Regions from separate parts of the Allobosea sp. GW823-FHT01F03 genome, predicted to be linked through region 2. Evidence: predicted binding sites of a transcription regulator. Region 2 holds the regulator's gene; each other region holds the start of a gene.
The links. Region 2 encodes PhoB, which activates phosphate uptake and scavenging genes when phosphate is short. Its sites were predicted from a motif close to TGTCATNNANCTGTCAT; they were not measured.

Region 1 (6,939 bases), 2.4 Mb from region 2:
CCGCCTCTGCCGCCGAGGCGACCACGATCATGCCGATGCCGCAATTGAAGGTGCGCAGCATCTCGCGCTCGGCGACGCCGCCGACCTTGGCGAGCCAGCCGAAGACGGCCGGTACCGGGATCGCGGACAGATCGAGCGCGACGCCGAGATCGTCGGGCAGGACGCGCGGGATGTTGTCGGGGAAGCCGCCGCCGGTGATGTGCGCCAGCGCCTTGATGCCGGGCGCCGCCTTCAGCGCCTGCAGCAGCGGCTTCACATAGATCCGGGTCGGCGTCAGCAGCGCCTCGGCCAGCGTCAGTTCGGGAGCGAAGGGGGCGGGCGCCTCCCAGGCGAGGCCGGAGAGCGCGACGATGCGCCGGACCAGCGAGAAGCCGTTGGAATGCACGCCGGAGGAGGGCAGTCCGAGCACGACGTCGCCCGCGACCAGATCGGCGCGCGGCAGCAGCGTGCCGCGCTCGGCGGCGCCGACGGCAAAGCCGGCGAGGTCGTAATCCTTGTCGGCATACATGCCCGGCATCTCGGCGGTCTCGCCGCCGATCAGGGCACAGCCGGCCTGGCGGCAGCCTTCGGCGATGCCGCGCACGATCTCGACGCCGGCCTGCGGGTCGAGCTTGCCGGTGGCGTAGTAGTCTAGGAACAGCAGCGGCTCGGCGCCCTGCACGACGAGGTCGTTGACGCACATTGCGACGAGGTCGATGCCGATCGTCGAATGCCGGCCGCTCTCGATCGCGATCTTCACCTTGGTGCCGACGCCGTCATTGGCCGCGACCAGGATCGGGTCGCTGAAGCCCGCCGCCTTCAGGTCGAACAGGCCGCCGAAACCGCCGATCTCGGCATCCGCGCCCGGACGCCGGGTCGAACGCACCAGAGGCTTGATTGCATCGACCATGGCATTGCCGGCATCGATATCGACGCCCGCCTGCGCATAGGTCAGCCCGTTGCCGCCTGTCTTGGTCATGAAACCGCGCTCCTTGCTGTGCGGGGAGCGATAGGCAAGGGCGGCCCCGCTGGCAAGCCGGCAGCGCCTCTTCCGCGAAAGCGTTTCGCAGTTGTCCCGCACATGCATTAGCCTTCAGTCGTAGTTCCGCTCGAGAACCTGGCGACGAGCCCTGGCGATGACGCTTCCGAACCTGATCACCATCGGCCGTCTGATCCTCGTCCCCCTCGTGATCGTGATGATCATCAACGAACGCTGGCTGGCCGCCTTCCTGCTGTTCGTCGCGGCCGGGATTTCCGACGCGATCGACGGTTTCATCGCCAAGCGCTTCGACATGGCAAGCGAGCTCGGCGCCTATCTCGACCCCGTCGCCGACAAGGCGCTGATCGTCTCGATCTACATCACCCTCGCCATGGTCGGCGCCATACCGGCCTGGCTCGTCATCCTGGTCGTCTCGCGCGACATCATGATCGTCACCGCCGTGATCCTCTCCTGGCTGATGGAGAGGCCGCTCGAGATCGCGCCCTTCGCCGTCAGCAAGCTCAATACGGCGGCGCAGCTCAGCTTTGCTGCGCTGATGCTGGGCTCGCGCGCCTTCGGGCTTGATCTCGGCCCTGCGATCCCGGTCGCGCAGCTCACCGTCGCGCTCTTGACGGTCGGTTCCATGGCGGCCTACCTCGCCTTCTGGCTGCGCCATATGGCGGCCTGAGCTTGGAACCTTGCCGGTACGCTCCTATTCTCTAGGGGCCCGGCCGGCCCACCGGGCCCTGCGGACAATGCGTAACGGCGAGTTCAGGACAGCGGATGAGTCTTCAGCGTCAACTCGCCTTCTGGGCTCTCACCCTTGCGGCCTTCGTGCTGGCGCTCTTGCTGTTGCGCGACGTGCTCTTGCCGTTCATCGCGGCGCTGGCACTGGCCTATCTGCTCGATCCGCTGGCGGACAGGCTGGAGCGGCTCGGCATGCGCCGCCTGACCGCGACCATCGTCATCCTCTGCGTCTTCCTGCTGTTCTTCGTAATGACGCTGGTGCTGCTGCTGCCATTGCTGAGTCAGCAGCTCGCCGGCCTCGTCGCGCGCCTGCCTGAAGTCGCCGCCAAGCTGCAGGCGCTGGTCATGGAGCGTGGCGCGCCGCTGCTCGAGCGCTTCGGCGGGACCAAGCTCGCCGAGGATGCCCAGAGCCAGCTCGGCAATTTCGTCGGCGAGGCGACCAAATGGGTCGGCGGGCTCCTGCAATCGCTCTGGTCGGGCGGGACCGCGATCATCGGTGTCTTCTCGCTGCTGGTGCTGACGCCGGTCATCGCCTTCTACCTGCTCGCCGATTGGGACCGCATGGTCGAGACCGTCGATGGCTGGCTGCCACGCGATCACCGCGACACGATCCGCGGCCTGCTGCACGAGATGGACACTGCCATCGCCGGCTTCCTGCGCGGGCAGGCGCTGGTCTGCGTACTGCTCGGGCTGTTCTATGCGGTCGGTCTCTCGCTGCTCGGCGTCAATTTCGGCGCCCTGATCGGCATCATCTCCGGCTTCCTCTCCTTCATCCCCTATGTCGGCTCGCTGACCGGGCTTGTGCTGTCGGTCGGCGTCGCGATCGTGCAGTTCTGGCCGGATTGGACGATGCCGCTGGCGACGCTCGCGGTCTTCGCCGCCGGTCAGTTCTTCGAGGGCAACATCCTCCAGCCCAAGCTGGTCGGCGACTCCATCGGCGTGCATCCGGTCTGGCTGATGTTCGCGCTGCTCGCCTTCGGTTCGCTGTTCGGTTTCGTCGGGCTCCTGCTGGCGGTGCCGCTGGCGGCCGTCATCGGCGTGCTGATGCGCTTTGCGCTGCGTCAGTATCTGGCCAGCGATCTCTATCGCGGCCGGCCCGATCAGAAGCTCGTCGCCACCGGTTCGGACAATCATGCCGGGAACTGAGCCGCCGCGCCGGCCGCGTCAGCTCGCTTTCGACCTGCCGGTCGACAGCCGGCACGGCGTCGAGGATTTTCTCGTCGGCCCGTCCAATGAGCAGGCCTATGGGCTGGTCGAGAGCTGGCCGGCCTGGCCGGATGCCTGGCTGCGCCTCATCGGGCCGGAGGGTTCGGGCAAGACCCATCTTGCCGCGATCTGGGCGGCGCAGGCGCATGCCTGGACGCTGCAGGCCAGCGAAATCGACGAGGGCAAGGTGCCGCATCTGGCCTCCGGCGGGGCGCTGGTCATCGAGGATTGCGATGCCGGCCGGCTCGACGAGCGGGCGCTCTTCCACCTGCTCAACGCCGTCAAGGCGCGCGGCGGCTTCGCCTTGCTGACGGCGCGAACGGCCCCGGATCAATGGGGGCTGAGCGTGCCGGACCTGCTCTCGCGCCTGCGGCTCGCGCCGGCAGCCGAGATCGCGGCGCCTGACGACGCTTTGCTGCGGGCGCTGCTGGTCAAGCTCTTCGTCGACCGGCAGCTGATCGTCGACACCGGCACGATCGAGGCGCTGGCGCTGCGCATGGAGCGCTCTTTCGCCGCGGCGCGGGACCTGGTCGACGCCATCGACCGGCTCTCGCTGGAGCGCGGCCGCCGCGTCACCCGCGCCATGGCGAGCGAGGTCGCGGCCAGCCTGTTCGACGCCGAATAGGCCTCAGGCCTTGGCGGCAGCCGGGGGCGCCACCAGCCGGGCATGGATCGCCTCGACCAGCATGTCGTGCGCACGCGCCGCGATGGCGTCGAGCGACGGCGTCTTGACGAACATCGCCGCCGCCTTCTCCGTCAGCTCCTCGCGGCTCGGCAGCGCCGGCACATGCCAGTGCGCCATCGCCTCATGGGCCTGGGCCTGGATCGCGGAGAGCCGCTCGCCGGCACGGGCCTGCATGGTCGCGAGCGCCTCGCGCAGCTCCGGCAGGGTCAGCGTCGGCAGATGCAATTCCGGCAAATGCAGTCCGGGTAGTGCCGGCGTGCCGGCATAGGCCTCGCGCAGGCCCTGCACGATGCGGTCGACCGGCACGGAGGCTGCAAGGCGCTCGGCCGAACGCTCGATCACGCGCGGTGGCAGGGCCTGCGAGCGGTCGACCACGGCCTGCGGCGGCGCCTTCAGATCCCAGACCAGGCGCAGCTTCGACAGGCCGAGGATCAGGTAATAGGTCGGGTCCCACTGCCACCAGCGAAAGCCCTGGCGCACGCTGTACTGATAGGCATGGTGGTTGTTGTGCCAGCCTTCGCCCATGGTGATGATCGCCAGCCACCAATTGTTCCGGCTCTCGTCTCCGGTGACATAGTGCTTGTCGCCATGCACATGCGCCAGCGAGTTGATGCAGAAGGTGCCGTGATAGACCAGCACGGTCGAGATGAAGAAGCCGACGAACAGGCCGGACCAGCCATCGATGGCGAAGCAGGCGAGGGCGAGCAGGATCGCCGGCGCGAGCTCGAAACGGTGCAGCAGCCGAAGCTCGGGAAACCGGGTCAGGTCGGTGACGGTGGAAGCGTCGAACTCGTGATGCTGGCGGCTGAAGATCCAGCCGACATGCGAATAGAAGAAGGATCTCTGGACCGGCGAGTGCACGTCGTGCTCGGTGTCGGCGAAGCGGTGATGGTGCCGGTGCTTCGAGGCCCACCAGATCACGCTCTTCTGCGCCGTCGACTGCGCGAGGAAGGCGAGGACGAACTGGCCGATGCGGCTGGTCTTGTAGGAGCGATGCGAGAAGTAGCGGTGATAGCCTGCCGTGACCGCGAACATGCGCAGCCAGTAGAGTCCGAAGCAGAGCCAGAGCGAGGTCGCGGTCACGCCGCTCCAGAACGCGCCGAGGCCGGCCAGGTGCGCCAGGGCAAAGGGTATGGCCGAGGGGTAGACGATGTCGTCATGGTCGGCGGCGGCGGAGGGTTCTGACAAGATCGTTCTCTGGAAATATCTGGCGCGGCATGCGGGATTCGCATGCGACCAAAACAGGAGAGCGGGGGTGAGCGCAAGGTTCCCGAGCCGTTCGCGCGGCAATTGCGGCAGCGGGCCGCACGGCATGCGCAACCGTCATGAGATGGCGTTGCGAGCGGGGTCGTCGCGAGCCCTGCTCATGGCGCTGGGCCTCGAATGTCATCGAAGCGTTACGCTAGGATGCCTTGAGGATGGGTGGGCCGATGGTCGGCCGACGGCAAACCGACACAGATGACAGCTACAGGATCGGCAGTGACACGAGCGGCAGCGGCGAAGGCGAGGCGAATGAACCAGGATCTGGCCGAGGCGGCGGCTTCGCGGGCAGCGACACCGGTACCGGAGATTACGGCACTTACCGTCGATCATGAGCTGCGCCGGTCGCCGCAGCGCTTCATGAATCGCGAATTGTCCTGGCTGCAGTTCAACCGCCGCGTGATGGAGGAGGCCTCCAATCGCAATCATCCCCTGCTCGAACAGCTGCGCTTCCTCTCGATCTCGGCGAACAATCTCGACGAGTTCTTCATGGTCCGGGTCTCCGGCCTGCGTGAGCAGCTCAAGGCCGGCGTGGTCACGCCGAGCCAGGACGGCTTGAGCCCGGCCGAGCAGCTCGTCGCGCTGGGCGCGGCGGTCTCCGACCTGACGCGCGACCAGCAGACCCGTTGGGTCGAGCTCAGGCAGGACCTGCAGGACAACCGTATCCTGTTGCTGAAGGCGGCCGATATCGGCCCGCAGGAGCGAGTCTGGCTCGAGGACCGCTTCCTCCACTATGTCTTTCCCGTGCTGACGCCGCTGGCGATCGACCCGGCCCATCCCTTCCCGTTCATCCCCAATCTCGGCTTCAGCCTGGCGCTCGCGCTCGAGCGCATCAGCGACGGGCGCGCGCTCGACGCGTTGATCCGCGTCCCCGGCAAGATCGACCGCTTCATCGAGGTGCCCGATCTGGCGCGCGAGGGCGTGCAGCGCTTCATCATGCTCGAGGACCTCGTCGCGCTGTTCATCGGCAAGCTCTTCCCCGGCTACGAGGTCAAGGGAACCGGCTCCTTCCGCATCATCCGCGACTCCGATCTCGACATCGAGGAGGAGGCGGAGGACCTGGTCCGCGTCTTCGAGAGCATGCTCAAGCAGCGCCGACGCGGCGTCGTGATCCGCCTCGAACTGCACGCCGACACGCCGGACCATCTGCGCCAGCTGATCGTGCGCGAGCTGCGGGTCGATCCTGACGAGATCGTGATCGTCGACGGCATGATCGGCCTCAACGAGCTTTCGCAGCTCGTCGGCGTCGACCGGCCGGACCTGAAGTTCAAGCCCTATAATGCTCGCTTCCCCGAGCGGATCCGCGAGCATGGCGGCGACTGCTTCGCGGCCATCCGTCAGAAGGACCTAATCGTCCATCACCCCTATGAGAGCTTCGACGTCGTCGTCCAGTTCCTGCAGCAGGCGGCGCGCGATCCCAATGTCGTGGCGATCAAGCAGACGCTCTACCGAACGTCCTCGAACTCGCCGATCGTCCAGGCCCTGGCCGAAGCCGCCGAGGCCGGCAAGTCGGTCACTGCATTGGTCGAGCTCAAGGCCCGCTTCGACGAGGAGGCCAATATCCGCTGGGCGCGCGATCTCGAGCGCGCCGGCGTGCAGGTGGTCTACGGCTTCATCGAGCTCAAGACCCACGCCAAGCTCTCGATGGTGGTGCGCCGTGAGGCCGGGCAGCTCACGACCTACTGCCATATCGCGACCGGCAACTATCACCCGATCACGGCGCGCATCTACACCGACGTCTCCTTCTTCACCGCCGATCCGGTGATGGCGCAGGACGTGGCACGGATTTTCAATTTCATCACCGGCTATGCCGAGCCGGCCGAGCTCGAGCGCATGGCGGTCTCGCCGGTGAACCTGAAGAAAAGGCTGCTCGACGACATCGCCGAGGAGGTCGCGCATGTGAAGGCCGGCCGGAAGGGCGCGATCTGGGGCAAGTGCAATTCGCTGGTCGATCCCGAGATCATCGACGCGCTCTACGATGCCAGCCAGGCCGGCGTGCAGATCGATTTCGTCGTGCGCGGCATCTGTTGCCTGCGTCCCGGCGTGCCCGGACTTTCCGAGAACATCCGGGTTAAGTCGATCG
Region 2 (6,939 bases):
CGGCCGGCACCTTCACGCAGGTGACGCCCGGCCCCGGTTCCGAGGGCGGCGGCCTTGCCAACGCCATCGTCGGCTCGGCCGTGCTGACCTTTCTCGGCATCGCGCTGGCGACGCCGATCGGCGTGCTCGCCGGGACCTATCTCGCCGAGTACGGCCGGGGCTCGAAGCTCGCCAACCTGATCCGCTTCATCAACGACATCCTGCTCTCGGCGCCCTCGATCCTGATCGGCCTGTTCGTCTACGTCATCCTGGTCGAGCCCTTCCGCGGCTATTCCGGCTGGGCCGGCGGCGTCGCGCTCGGCATCATCGCGATCCCGGTCATCGTGCGCACCACCGAGGACATGCTGCGCCTCGTGCCGGCGCCGCTGCGCGAGGCCGGCTCGGCCCTCGGCGCCCCGCCTTCGGTGGTCATCACCGCGATCACCTGGCGGGCCGCGAAGTCCGGCATGGTCACCGGCATCCTGCTGGCGCTGGCGCGCATCGCCGGCGAGACGGCGCCGCTGCTCTTCACCGCGCTGAACAATAATTTCTGGTTCTCGCCGACCCTGGTCGGCGGCGTCTCCAACCTGCCGGTGACGATCTATCAGTTCGCCTCGGCCCCTTACGAGAACTGGCAGCAGCTCGCCTGGGCCGGTTCGCTGATCATCACCGTCTCGATCCTTTTGCTCTCGCTTATCGCCCGGCGCATCGTGCGCGGCGGCAAGTGAGCACCACGTCCGATCGGAAGGAACATGTCGATGCTCTCGACCCTGGAACTCAGCCCGCAGGTCCTCGACGCCCAGGCGCCGATCCGGATCGCGGTGAAGAACCTCGATTTCTACTATGGCGAGCACAAGGCGCTGAAGAACGTCAATCTCAGCTTCCGTGACCGCCACGTCACCGCGCTGATCGGCCCCTCCGGCTGCGGCAAGTCGACCCTGCTGCGCATCTTCAACCGGATCTACTCGCTCTATCCGGAGCAGCGCGCCACCGGCGAGGTCCTGCTCGACGGCCGCAACGTCATCTCCAACGATGTCGACGTCAACGAGCTGCGCTCGCGCATCGGCATGGTCTTCCAGAAGCCGACGCCCTTCCCGATGTCGATCTACGACAACGTCGCCTTCGGCATCCGCCTCTACGAGAAGCCGCCGAAATCGGAGCTCGACGACCGCGTCGAGGGCGCGCTGCGCCGCTCCGCCCTGTGGGACGAGGTCAAGGACAAGCTGAAGAGCTCCGGCATGGGGCTCTCCGGCGGCCAGCAGCAGCGCCTGTGCATCGCCCGCACCATCGCCCAGAAGCCCGAGGTGATCCTGTTCGACGAGCCGACTTCGGCCCTCGACCCGATCTCGACCGGCAAGATCGAGGACCTGCTGGAGCAGCTGAAGAGCGACTTCACCATCGTCATCGTCACCCACAACATGCAGCAGGCGGCGCGCGTCTCGCAGTACACCGCCTTCATGTATCTCGGCGAGGTCGTCGAGTTCGACGCGACCAACACCATCTTCATGAACCCCAACAAGAAGCAGACGCAGGACTACGTCACCGGCCGCTTCGGCTGAGCCCTGCCGTTCCGCTCGCCCTCGAAGGATTCGCCCCGATGTCCGACCATATCGTCCGCTCCTATGATGCCGACCTCGAAGGGCTGCGCCGCAGCCTGGCCGAGATGGGCGGCATGTCCGAGCGCATGCTCGGCGACTCCACCGTGGCGCTGGTGCGCCGCGACACGGCGCTGGCCCAGAAGGTGATCACCGCCGACCAGCGGCTCGACAATCTCCAGCGCGATGTCGAGGAGAAGGCGGTGCTGACCATCGCCCGGCGCCAGCCGCTCGCCAACGACCTGCGCGAGCTGATCTCGGCGATCCGCATCGCCGCTGACATCGAGCGCGTCGGCGACCTCGCCAAGAACATCGCCAAGCGCGCGGTCGCGATCTCCGGCCAGTTCTCGCCGCCGCACCGCGCCGTGGTCGGGCTCGAGCATATGAGCCGTCTGGTCCAGGCGCAGCTCAAGGACGTGCTCGACGCCTATGCCGCCAGCAACGAGCAGAAGGCGATGGAGGTCTGGCGCCGCGACGACGAGATCGACGCGCTCTACACCTCGCTCTTCCGCGAGCTCCTGACCTATATGATGGAAGATCCGCGCAACATCACCTTCTGCACGCATCTTCTGTTCTGCGCCAAGAACGTCGAGCGCATCGGCGATCACACCACCAACATCGCCGAGACGATCCATTACCTGATCACCGGCCAGTCGGTGGAGGAGAGCCGGCCCAAGCTCGACACCACCAACATCCTGGTCGACCTGCCCGCGGCCAATGGCTGAGCGGATGGGCGCCTGAGCGGAGGCTCGACATGCCTGCACGCATCCTGATCGTCGAGGATGAGGAGCCGCTGACCCTGCTGCTCCGCTATAATCTCGAGGCCGAGGGCTTCGAGGTCGACACCGTCGCGCGCGGCGACGATGCCGAGCTGCATTTGCGCGACCATACCCCTGACCTCGTCCTGCTCGACTGGATGCTGCCCGGCCTTTCCGGCATCGAGCTCTGCCGGCGCCTGCGCGCCCGGCGCGACACGGAGCGGGTGCCGATCATCATGCTGACGGCGCGCGGCGAGGAGACCGAGCGGGTGCGCGGCCTCGCCACCGGCGCCGACGATTATGTCGTCAAGCCGTTCTCGCTGCCGGAGCTGATCGCCCGCATCCAGGCGCTGCTGCGCCGGGTCAAGCCCGGCCATGTCGTCGGCATGCTGACCGCCGGCGATCTCGAGCTCGACCGGACGACGCGGCGGGTGCGCCGGGCAGGCGCCGAATTGCATCTCGGTCCGACCGAGTTCCGCCTGCTCGAATTCCTGATGCAGGCCCCGGGCCGGGTCTATTCGCGGGCCCAACTGCTCGACGCCGTCTGGGGCCGCGACGTCTATATCGACGAGCGCACCGTCGACGTCCATGTCGGGCGCCTGCGCAAGGCGATCACCCCCGACGACGCCAAGGACCCGCTGCGCACCGTGCGCGGCGCCGGCTACGCCTTCGACGAGACGTTCGCGCGAAGCTGAGCGCCAAGTCTGCCCTCATCCTTCGAGGCGCAATCTGCGATCGCTCCTCAGGATGAGGGCTGGAGGTTCGACGCTCAGCGCGGCGCGGCGACGATCACCGCTGCGCCGGCGAGGCAAAGGACTGCGCCCGTGAGGTCGAAACGGTCCGGCGGCACCTTCTCGACCAGCCACATCCAGCCCAGCGACGCGACGATGTAGACCCCGCCATAGGCGGCGAAGGCCCGGCCGGCGGCGGCGCTGTCGATCAGCGTCAAGAGCCAGGCGAAGAGCGCCAGCGCCAGAAGCCCCGGCAGCAGCCACCAGGCCGATTTGCCGAGCTTGAGCCAGGCCCAGAACGAGAAGCAGCCGGCGATCTCGGCCAGCGCGGCCCCCAGATAGATCGCGAAACTGGTCATGGCGCTGCGGCGAAGCTGGCCGCGAGCCGGGCGAAGACCGGACGGTAGGCTTCCGAGGCGAGCGGCGACAGCTCGCGGGCCTCGGCGAGGTCGAACCAGCGGATCTCGCTGTGCTCGTCATTGCTGATCCGGGCTTCGCCCACCCAGCCGGTCACCGCGAACAGATGCCACAGAGCCGGGGTGACGCCGTCGCTCTCGGTCGTCTCGATGGTGGTCAAGCGCGTGAAGCTGGTCGGCTCGATACCGATCTCCTCCTGCAATTCGCGTCTCAGTGCCTGCTCGATCGTCTCGTCGGGCTCGACATGCCCGCCGATCGTGTCCCAGCAGGACGGTCTGTTGCGGCGATGCGGGGCTCTCAGTCCGAGCAGGATGTCTCCGCCCCGGATCGTCAGGGCGCAGGCATATTCGACGGGCGCGGGACGTTCTGCGGTGCGCATCGGCGTCTCTCCACCAATGGAAAAGCCGGCCCGAGGGCCGGCTTCAATTCTTCTACACAGGGGTGCCGGGTCAGGCGCGCACCTTGCTGCGGTCGCGGCGCCGGTCGGCCGCCGGCTGGTAGGCGATGCGGGCATGATAGCCGCAATAGGGCATGCCGGTCAGCGAGCGGCCGCCGCAGAAGCGGAATTCCGGCGAGGTCGGGTCGCCCATCGGCCAGCGGCACATATATTCGCGCAGGTCCATGATGGTGACACGCTCGGAGAACGGGATCACCACCTCCTCGGCCGGGGCCGCCGGGACGTGCTCCGCTTCCGGTTCCGCCTCGATCTCCGGGACGAATTGCGGGGCGAGCGCCGTGTTGCCGCGGGTCATGCCGCCGCTCGCGGCGGCAGGGCTCGCCATCGGATGGGCCGGCGGACGCGTCGTCGGCTTGCGCGGGCGCGGCGCGGCCGAGCCGGGATTCTTGGCGCGGCCCGAAAGGCCGAGGCGGTGGACCTTGCCGATGACAGCATTGCGGGTGACGCTGCCGAGTTCGCCGGCGATCTGGCTGGCGCTCAGTCCGTCATTCCAGAGCTTCTTGAGCAGTTCGACGCGTTCGTCGGTCCAGGCTCCAGCTTCGCTCATCGATTTCACCTGTCTTCGTCATGCCTCGCCATAGCCCGGCGACGCATAGGAAAAGATCATGGCGGAATCCGATATCGGCAGCGCCCGTCGAAGAACGGAAACCGCTACGCTCGGAACTGACGATACTGGAGACGCCGCACGAGATGTCGTATCTGACGAGGCCGACCATACAAGATGGCTTGACTCGGCCACAAGAGTCGCCGAATCGGAAATCGTCTTTTCCCCAGACAAAGCTTCGATCCCGCAGTCAGGTGAGTCTATTTGGCAACGCTGCGGCGCCCGGCCGGAATTGACAGTGCCGGACCGCTTTTGCATAGTCTTCTCAATGCGGCCGCCCTTGGGGCGGCGCTTATGTTTTGAGCGATCCGGACTTTCGAGCGATGCGGCTGACGGCGCGACGAGAAAACGGGAAAGGCCTGCGACGATAACGTCGCCGCGGGGTCGCATCGTGCTGGCAGATCGCCGCCGCGCCCCGAACCACCGCTTCACACCCCGGCGCCCAGCGCTTTCCGTTACGTTCCGTCGCGAGGACCTCGCTCCATGAGCTCCGCTTCCGTTTCCGCCAATGCCTCCGTTCTGCTGCCGACCTATGCGCGCGCACCCGTCGCCTTCGAGCGCGGCGAAGGTGCCTGGGCGATCACCGCCGATGGCCAGCGCTATCTCGATTTCGGCGCCGGCATCGCCGTCAACGCGCTCGGCCACGCCCATCCGCATCTGGTCAAGGCGCTGACCGAGCAGGCCCAGCGCATCTGGCACACCTCCAATCTCTACGCGATGCCGGACGGCGAGAAGCTCGCCCGCCGGCTCTGCGAGGCGACCTTCGCCGAGCGCGTCTTCTTCACCAATTCGGGCGCCGAGGCGAACGAATGCGCGATCAAGATGGCGCGCAAATACCATGCGGCGCAGGGCCATCCCGAGCGCTACCGCATCGTCACCTTCGAGGGCGCCTTCCACGGCCGCACGCTGGCGACCATCGCCGCCGGCGGCCAGCAGAAATACATCGACGGCTTCGGCCCCAAGGTCGACGGCTTCGACCAAGTGCCCTTCGACGACGAGGCGGCGCTGCGCGCGGCGATCACGCCGGAGACCGCGGCGCTGATGATCGAGCCGATCCAGGGCGAGGGCGGCCTGCGCTCGGTGCCGATGCGCTTCCTCAAGCTGCTGCGCCAGCTCTGCGACGAGCACGGCCTGCTCCTGATCTTCGACGAGATCCAGACCGGCGTCGGCCGTACCGGCAAGTTCTTCGCCTATGAGCACAACGGCGTCGCGCCCGACATCATGTCGATCGCCAAGGGCATCGGTGGCGGCTTTCCGATGGGCGCCTGCCTCGCCACCGAGGCGGCGGCGGCCGGCATGGTGCTCGGTACGCATGGCACCACCTTCGGCGGCAATCCGCTGGCCATGGCGGTCGGCAACGCCGTGCTCGACGTCATTCTCGAGCCCGGCTTCATCGAACACGTCGCCCAGATCAGCCTGCGGCTGAAGCAGTCGCTCGCCGAGCTCAAGGACAAGCATCCCGACGTGATCGAGGAGATCCGCGGCCAGGGCCTGATGCTCGGCCTCAAGCTGCGCACCCCGAACACCGATTTCGTCGCCGAGGCGCGCGCCGCCGGCCTGCTCGTCGTCGCCGCCGGCGACAATGTCGTGCGCCTGCTGCCGCCGCTGATCATCGGCGATGCCGAGGTCGGCGAGGCGCTCGCGCGGCTCGACAAGGCCGCCGGCGCCGTCGAGGCGACGCTGGCCCGGCCGGCGGCGGAATGAGCATGGGGACTCCAGTGCGTCACTTCCTCGACCTGTCCGATTTCTCGAGCGAGCAGCTGCAGGCGATCCTGCGCGCTGGCAACGAGATCAAGGCGCGGCGCCGCACCCCGGCCGCTGCGGGCGATCGCCTGCTCGAGGGCAAGGTCATCGCCATGATCTTCGAGCAGCCCTCGCTGCGCACCCGCGTCTCCTTCGATGTCGGCATCCGCGAGCTCGGCGGCTCGCCGATGATGGTGACCGGCCAGGAGATCGAGCTCGGCGAGCGCGAGACCATCGCCGACACGGCGCGGGTGCTCTCGCGCTATGTCGACGCGATCATGATCCGCATGCTCGACCATGATTCCGTGGTCGAGATGGCGAAATACGCGACCGTCCCGGTGATCAACGGCCTGACCAAGCGCCAGCATCCCTGCCAGGTCATGGCCGACGTCATGACCTTCGAGGAGCGCAAGGGGCCTATCAAGGGCAAGCGCATCGCCTGGACCGGCGACACTAACAATGTCCTGACCTCCTGGGTGCACGCCGCCGGCCGGCTCGATTTCGAGCTCGCCATCGCGACGCCCGAGGAGCTGGCGCCGCCGCCGGCGCTGATCGACTGGGCCCGCAAGCAGGGCGCCAAGCTCTCCCTGACCGACCGACCCGAGGCCGCCGTCGAAGGCGCTGATTGCGTCATCACCGATTGCTGGGTCTCGAT
Region 3 (6,939 bases), 2.0 Mb from region 2:
GGGCATGCCCTCGGCGACCGGGCCGACGAGGTTCGCGACACGCTCCTTCATCTCGCGCGCCGCCTTGTTGGTGAAGGTCACCGACAGGATCTGCGAGGGAAAGGCGCGGCCGGTCGCGATCAGATGGGCGATGCGGGTGGTCAGAACACGGGTCTTGCCGGTGCCGGCGCCGGCCAGCACCAGCACGGGCCCGTCGGTCGCCTCGACCGCCTGGCGCTGCTCCGGGTTGAGGCCTTGCAGATAGCCGGCCGCAGGCTGCGCGGCGGCGCGCGCGGCGAGGCCGCCGGGGCGGGGCAGGGGGGCGGAGGTGAACTGGTCTGACAAGGGGCTGGCTTGGGTTTTCTGCGTGATCGTGATTCGTTCACGGTCAATATAGGGGCAGGCGGCCTGGATTGCTCGCCGCCGCGGAGGGTTTTCCGCGACGGCGTCTGGGGCACCCTAAACCCACCCGCTCACCGCGCTGGCAGCAGGTATCTCAGTCCTTGCGTGAAGCCGCGCGGCGCGACTGTGAGATGATCCTCGTCGTCGAGGACCACCGATTTCAGGCTCAGATTGGGGTACTTGCGGCCGCGCAGCGCCGTCTCCAGGGTCCGGTTGTCGGCGACCATGTCGACGTTCTGGCTGTAGCGCCGGTCGCCTTTGCGCAGCGCCTCGTACTCGCCGACATAGAGATAGACCTTGGCCGGCAGATCGCGGTTCTGGGCGGCATAGCTCGCTTCAAGGCCCAGAGCGTGACGCTTGTCGTACCAGAGCGACGGGCTGCCGAGGATGTAGCCGCTGAACAGGCCGGGCTCGGTGAAGAGAATCTGCGTTCCCAGCAATGACCCGTAGGAATGGCCGAGGAAAACCGCCCGGGCCGGATCGACGCGATAACGGGCGGCGATGAAGGGCTTCACCTGATCGCGCAGATAGATCTGGTAGGCCCGTCCCTGGCCATGAACTGTGCCGGCAGGCGCACCGCTCGGCCCGTTCGGCGTCGGGGTGTAGTCGCGCCGGCGGCTGGCCGCGCCATCCTCGCCCTTGGCATAGGACAGGCCGACCAGGATGAACTCCTCGACTCTCGGCCCCTCGATGTTCAGGCGGCGACCGATCTGGCGGATGATCGGGAAGGCGTAGTCGGCATCGGTGACGTAGAGCACCGGATATTTCCGCTGCGGCTCCCTGGCATAGGAAGGCGGCAGGGCGACGAAGACCTGATAGCCACGGCCGGAGACCGGATCGGGCACGTCCCAGACCTCGCTGTCGGCGACCTCGTAGGGTCGGCCTTCGCCCGGCTGAACCTTCGCGGCCGATTGGGGCTGGGCCTTTGCCGGAATGGTGACGAGCGCGAAGCCGGCGGCAAGGGGGATCAGCAGGGTACTCAGGACGCGTCGCAGCACGTGAAGGCTCTCTCATAGGCCCGCGCCGGTCATGGCGCGCGCGGCGAGGTGCCGGGCAAACTCGGGCGGCAATCGGGCAGGTTCGCAATTCCGGGGCGCCGGCATAATCTGGTGGTTAATCGTGGTGCGGTTTGCGGATCGGAAGGGAAGCCCATGGCCCAGGCGTCGCACGCCCACCAGGTCACCAATCAGGTGCCGCCGCTGGCCGATTACGATGCCTACGCCGCCGATCCCGTGCTGAAGGCAGCCGTCAGGGTCTTCGACGCCGGCTGGGCCGATGAGCGGCTGCACGAGGCCGGGCGGACGGTCGGCGCGGCCGAGACGATCGAGATGGCGCGGCTCGCCAACCGGTACGGGCCGGAATTGCGCAGCCATGACCGTTTCGGCAACCGCATCGACGAGATCGCGTTCCATCCGGCCTGGCATGCGCTGATGGCCCGCGCCATCGGCCAGGAGACGCATGCGCTGGCCTGGAACAAGCCCGGCCCGGGGGCACAGGTGGCGCGGGCCGGTCTGCAATATCTCTGGTATGGCTGCGAGAGCGGCATCTGCTGCCCGATCTCGATGACCTATTCCGCCATTCCCGTGCTCAGGCAGGACTGGGCGCGCTGGGCGGAATGGGGCGGGCTGATCTCCTCGAAAAGCTATGATGGCAGGCAAGGGCCGGCGGCGGGCAAGACGGGCGCCACTGTCGGCATGGCGATGACCGAGACGCAGGGGGGCTCGGATCTGCGCCAGACCCAGACCATCGCCTATGACAATCGCGACGGAACCTATTCGCTGCATGGCAGCAAATGGTTCTTCTCGGTGCCGCATTCCGACGTCTTCCTGACGCTGGCGAAGACGGAGGAGGGGATTTCCTGCTTCGTGGTGCCGGGCTGGCTGCCCGATGGCGTGCGCAACGGCATCGCGATCCAGCGCCTGAAGGATAAATGCGGCAACCGCTCGAATGCCTCCTCCGAGGTCGAGTTCCGCGGCGCCATCGGCCATATGCTCGGCGATCCCGGCCGGGGCCTGCGGACCGGGCTGTCGATGAACCACAATACAAGGCTCGACATCGCCGCCGCCTCCGCCGGGTTGATGCGGCAGGCGGTTGCGCTCGCCGCGCATCACGCCCGGCACCGCAGCGCCTTCCAGCGCCTCCTGATCGACCAGCCGATCATGCAGAACGTCATCGCCGACCTCGCGATCGAGACGGAAGCCGCCGCCTGGCTCGCCTTCCGGCTGTTCGCCGCGGTCGACCGGCAGGAGCACTCGGAGAGCGAGAAGCTGCTGGCGCGGATCGGCGCGCCCCTGGCCAAATACTGGGTGGCGAAGCGCACGCCCGCCGTGGTGGTCGAGGCGCTGGAATGCCATGGCGGCAACGGCTTCATCGAGGAGAACCCGATGGCACGGCATTATCGCGAGGCACCGCTCAACTCGGTCTGGGAAGGCTCGGGCAATGTCATCTGCCTCGACGTGCTGCGCTCGCTCGAACGCGAGCCCGGCTCATTGCAGGCACTGCTCAAGGAGCTGCATGCGGCCTCGGGGCAGGACAGGCGCTATGATGCGGCGCTGCAGGCGCTGGAGGGCGACCTGCCCGAGCTCATCCGCCACGAGGGCCAGGCAAGGCGGCTGACCGAGCGGCTGGCGCTGATGCTGCAGGGCGCGCTGCTGATCCGCCACGCGCCGCATGCGGTGGCGGACGCCTTCGTCACGACGCGGCTCGCCGGGCGCTGGTCGGGCCATTTCGGCGATCTGCCGCATGGCGTCGACGCGGCGGCGCTGGCGCGACGGGCGGTGCCGGAACTGGCCTAGTCTCATCCGTCATGCTCGCCCTTGTGGCGAGCATCCACGTCTTGAACACCGCATTGCAGGAGGGAAGACGTGGATGGTCGGGACAAGCCCGACCATGACGGCGAGCGTGCTCACCCCACTTCAGGGGCGAAATCCATCGCGACGCCGTTGATGCAGTAGCGCAGGCCGGTCGGGGGCGGGCCGTCGGGGAAGACATGGCCGAGATGGCCGCCGCAATTGGCGCAGTGGACCTCGATCCGATGCATGCCGAAGCTGTAATCCTCGCTGGTCTCGACGGCGCCTTCCAGCGGCTGGTCGAAGCTCGGCCAGCCGGTGCCGCTCTCGAACTTCTTGTGCGAGCGGAACAGGGGTTGGTCGCAGCCGACGCAGGAGAAGGTTCCGGCGCGTTTCTCGAAATTCAGGGCGCAGGATCCGGCGCGCTCGGTGCCGTGGTTGCGCAGCACGTGATACTGCTCCGGCGTCAGTTTCGCCCGCCATTCGGCGTCGGAGAGCTGGAACGGGAAGTCGTGATCCTGCTTCTTCTGCTTGGCGAACATGCTCGTCAGGCCCATGGCGATGCTCCTTTCTGCGCGGCTTGCTCCGGTCCGCCGGTATATGGCGATCGGCGAGGGCGATTGCAGCCTGCGGCAAGCCTACTCCCGATCACAAAGGCGTCGAGAGGCGGCGGCGCCGCAGCCTTACCGCGTCACCCAACCGTCACGCGACTCCTCTAGTCGGCTCGCCATCGCAATCATGACATCGAGGCAGGCGTGACGCAGACGGTCAGGGCGGTCAAGCGCAACACCAGCCTCGGGCTCAACAGCGCGGTCCATCGCAGCAAGGCGCTGTCGCGCGCCGGTCTGCTGGAGCGGATGTTCACGCTCGCCTTCTCCGGCCTGGTCTATCCGCAGATCTGGGAGGACCCGGTCGTCGACATGGAGGCGCTGGCGCTGCAGCCGGGCGACCATCTGGTCGCGATCGCCTCGGGCTCCTGCAACATCCTGTCCTATCTCACCGCCGACCCGGCGAGGATCAGCGCCGTCGATCTCAACGGTGCCCATATCGCGCTCGGTCATCTCAAGCTCGCGGCACTGGCCGAGATCGACGATCAGCCGACCTTCCGGCGCTTCTTCGGCGAGGCGCAATCGCGGGCGAATGTCGAGACCTATGACCGGCTGATCGCGCCCCGGCTCGACGCGGTCAGTCGCGCCTATTGGGAAGGGCGGAGCCTGATCGGGCGGCGGCGGATCGAGGCCTTCGCCCGCAATTTCTACCGCCACGGCCTGCTCGGCCGCTTCATCGGTGCCGGGCATTTCCTCGGGCGCCGGTTCGGTTGCGATCCGCGCATCATGCTGCAGGCGAAGACGATGGAGGAGCAGCGGGCATTGTTCGATGCTCATCTCGCGCCGGTCTTCGAGAAGAAGCTGGTGCGCTGGCTGGTGCGCCAGCCGGCCTCGCTCTACGGGCTCGGCATCCCGCCGGCGCAATACGAGGCTCTGGCGGCCGATGGCGATGCCGGAATTCTCGGCGTGCTGCGCCACCGGCTGGAACGGCTGGCCTGCGGCTTCGACCTGCAATCCAATTATTTCGCCTGGCAGGCCTTCGGCCGCGGCTATGGCCCCGGTCCCGAGGCTTCCGTGCCGCCCTATCTCGAGCCGCGCCATTTCGAGACGGTGCGGGCACGTGCCGGCCGGGTCGGCTACCATCAGGGCTCGGTCACGGCCTATCTCGCGCAGCAGCCCGCGGCGAGCTGCCATGGCTATGTCCTGCTCGATGCGCAGGACTGGATGAACGATGCCGAGTTGACGGCGCTGTGGACGCAGATCACCCGGACGGCAGCGCCCGGCGCGCGGGTGATCTTCCGCACCGCCGCCGATGAGCGCCTGCTGCCGGGGCGGGTGCCGGAGGCGATCCTGGCGCAATGGCAGTACCATGAAGCCCGCAGCCGCGAACTCGGCGCGCGCGACCGCTCCTCGATCTACGGCGCCTTCCACCTCTACACGCAGGGCGGGGTGAAGGCGTGAGCGAGGTCCGGCAGAGCGATGATGCCGCCGGGCTGATGGACCGGATGTACCGCTTCCAGCGGCACATCTACGACGCCACCCGGAAATTCTACCTGCTCGGTCGTGATGGGCTGGTCGACGGCCTGCAGCCGCCGACGGGCGGCGCCGTGCTCGAGGTCGGCTGCGGGACGGGGCGAAACCTGATCAAGATTGCGCGCGCCTATCCGCAGGCGCGCTGCTACGGGCTCGACGTCTCCGAGGAGATGCTGGCGACGGCGCGCCGGGCGGTGGCCAAGGCCGGGCTTTCCGGCCGCATCACCCTGAAGCAGGCGGATGCGACCAGTTTCGAGCCGGAAGCCCTGTTCGGCCGGCTCGATTTCGACCGGGTCGTGATCTCCTACGCCCTGTCGATGATCCCGCCCTGGCGCGCCGTGCTGGCGCGGGCGCTCACGACGCTGGCGCCGGGCGGCTCGCTTCATATCGTCGACTTCGGCGATCAGGCGCATCTGCCGGGGCCGTTCCGGGCTGTGCTCAATCGCTGGCTGGCGCTGTTCCAGGTCACGCCGCGGCCGGAGCTCGGAGCCGAACTGGAGCGGCTCTGCGCCGAAGCCGAGGCGAGCAGCGGCACGCGCCGGCTCTATGGCGGCTATGCTGTGCAAGGGCTCGCAACCCGGCGAGGCTGAGCCATCTGGACGGCGCGGCCCTTCGGCTGATACGCCATCCAGATGAGCGAAACGCAGGATCAGGCTGGGCCGTCGGAGCGTTTCGAGCGCACCTGCGATCGCCTGCGTCAGCTCTATCACGGCCGCACCCCGGCGGCGCTGCGCTTCCAGTTCGCGACCCTGATCGTCGATCTTCTGATCATCGGCTTCTTCATCGCGACGCCGCTGCTGCGCGACCGGCCGGCCTTTCTCTGGCTCGACTATACGGTCGCCACCATCGTGCTGATCGAGATCGTCGCGCGGATGCTGGCCGCCTCCAACATCCCGCGGCTGTTGCGGCAGCCCAGCATGCTGCTCGACCTCTTCATCCTGGCGACGCTGCTGGCCCCGCAATGGCTGGAGAATTTCGGCTTCCTGCGCATCCTGCGGCTCTGGTCGCTGTCGCAGCGCGGGCTGATCTGGTCGCAGCTGCGCGAGACCCGCTATCGCGAATGGGAGAATGTCGCGAGGGCGCTGATCAACCTCGTGACCTTCCTCTTCGTGGTCACCGGCTTCGTCTACACCTTCTTCTTCATGGGCCGCCCCGGCATCGACGGCTATGTCGAGGCGCTCTATTTCACCGTCGCTACGGTGACGACGACCGGCTTCGGCGACATCACCCTGCCGGGCATCGGCGGCAAGCTGACCTCGATCGTGGTGATGATCGTCGGTATCTCGCTGTTCGTGCGGCTGGCCCAGGCGGTGTTCCGGCCGCAGAAGGTGACCTTTCCCTGCCCGCAATGCGCCCTCCAGCGCCATGAGCCGGACGCGGTGCATTGCAAGGCCTGCGGCCATATCCTGAAAATCCCGGACCATGACGACTGAGGCGTCCGCTGCCCCTGTTCCTGGCCCGGCCGGTGCGGCAGCGGCGGGGCAGGGCGGCGGCCTCTACCGGTGTGCGAATGTCGAGGTCAGAAGCTCGCTCAGACCCGACCACAGGATCTGCACGCCGAGACAGAACAGGATGAAGGCGGAGAGCCGGACGGCGATTTCCGTGCCGCCTCTCCCGAGCAGTTTCTGCACGCGCACGGCATAGGCGAAGCAGAACCAGATGCTGAGCGCGATCACGAAGATCGCCAG

Region 1: AC3RCC_RS16980 (RNA degradosome polyphosphate kinase) is a predicted target of PhoB. The motif match lies at 4,981-4,997, and genes of this name have one in related genera.
Region 3: AC3RCC_RS10850 (BtaA family protein) is a predicted target of PhoB. The motif match lies at 3,860-3,876, and genes of this name have one in related genera.

Annotation. Positions count from the first base shown of each region.
Region 1 is NZ_CM179505.1:3,535,646-3,542,584, reverse strand. Features, by position in the region: gene purM (phosphoribosylformylglycinamidine cyclo-ligase) at 1-958, opposite strand, end outside; gene AC3RCC_RS17000 (CDP-alcohol phosphatidyltransferase family protein) at 1,116-1,646, shown strand; gene AC3RCC_RS16995 (AI-2E family transporter) at 1,742-2,851, shown strand; gene AC3RCC_RS16990 (P-loop NTPase family protein) at 2,838-3,536, shown strand; gene AC3RCC_RS16985 (acyl-CoA desaturase) at 3,540-4,784, opposite strand; gene AC3RCC_RS16980 (RNA degradosome polyphosphate kinase) at 5,055-6,939, shown strand, end outside.
Region 2 is NZ_CM179505.1:277,076-284,014, reverse strand. Features, by position in the region: gene pstA (phosphate ABC transporter permease PstA) at 1-707, shown strand, start outside; gene pstB (phosphate ABC transporter ATP-binding protein PstB) at 732-1,538, shown strand; gene phoU (phosphate signaling complex protein PhoU) at 1,577-2,299, shown strand; gene phoB (phosphate regulon transcriptional regulator PhoB) at 2,329-3,027, shown strand; gene AC3RCC_RS01325 (YnfA family protein) at 3,102-3,422, opposite strand; gene AC3RCC_RS01320 (NUDIX hydrolase) at 3,419-3,859, opposite strand; gene AC3RCC_RS01315 (GcrA family cell cycle regulator) at 3,930-4,484, opposite strand; gene AC3RCC_RS01310 (aspartate aminotransferase family protein) at 5,025-6,245, shown strand; gene argF (ornithine carbamoyltransferase) at 6,248-6,939, shown strand, end outside.
Region 3 is NZ_CM179505.1:2,293,012-2,299,950, forward strand. Features, by position in the region: gene AC3RCC_RS10830 (ATP-dependent helicase) at 1-324, opposite strand, end outside; gene AC3RCC_RS10835 (alpha/beta hydrolase) at 453-1,379, opposite strand; gene AC3RCC_RS10840 (acyl-CoA dehydrogenase family protein) at 1,533-3,176, shown strand; gene msrB (peptide-methionine (R)-S-oxide reductase MsrB) at 3,287-3,727, opposite strand; gene AC3RCC_RS10850 (BtaA family protein) at 3,926-5,179, shown strand; gene AC3RCC_RS10855 (class I SAM-dependent methyltransferase) at 5,224-5,841, shown strand; gene AC3RCC_RS10860 (potassium channel family protein) at 5,884-6,684, shown strand; gene AC3RCC_RS10865 (MarC family protein) at 6,748-6,939, opposite strand, start outside.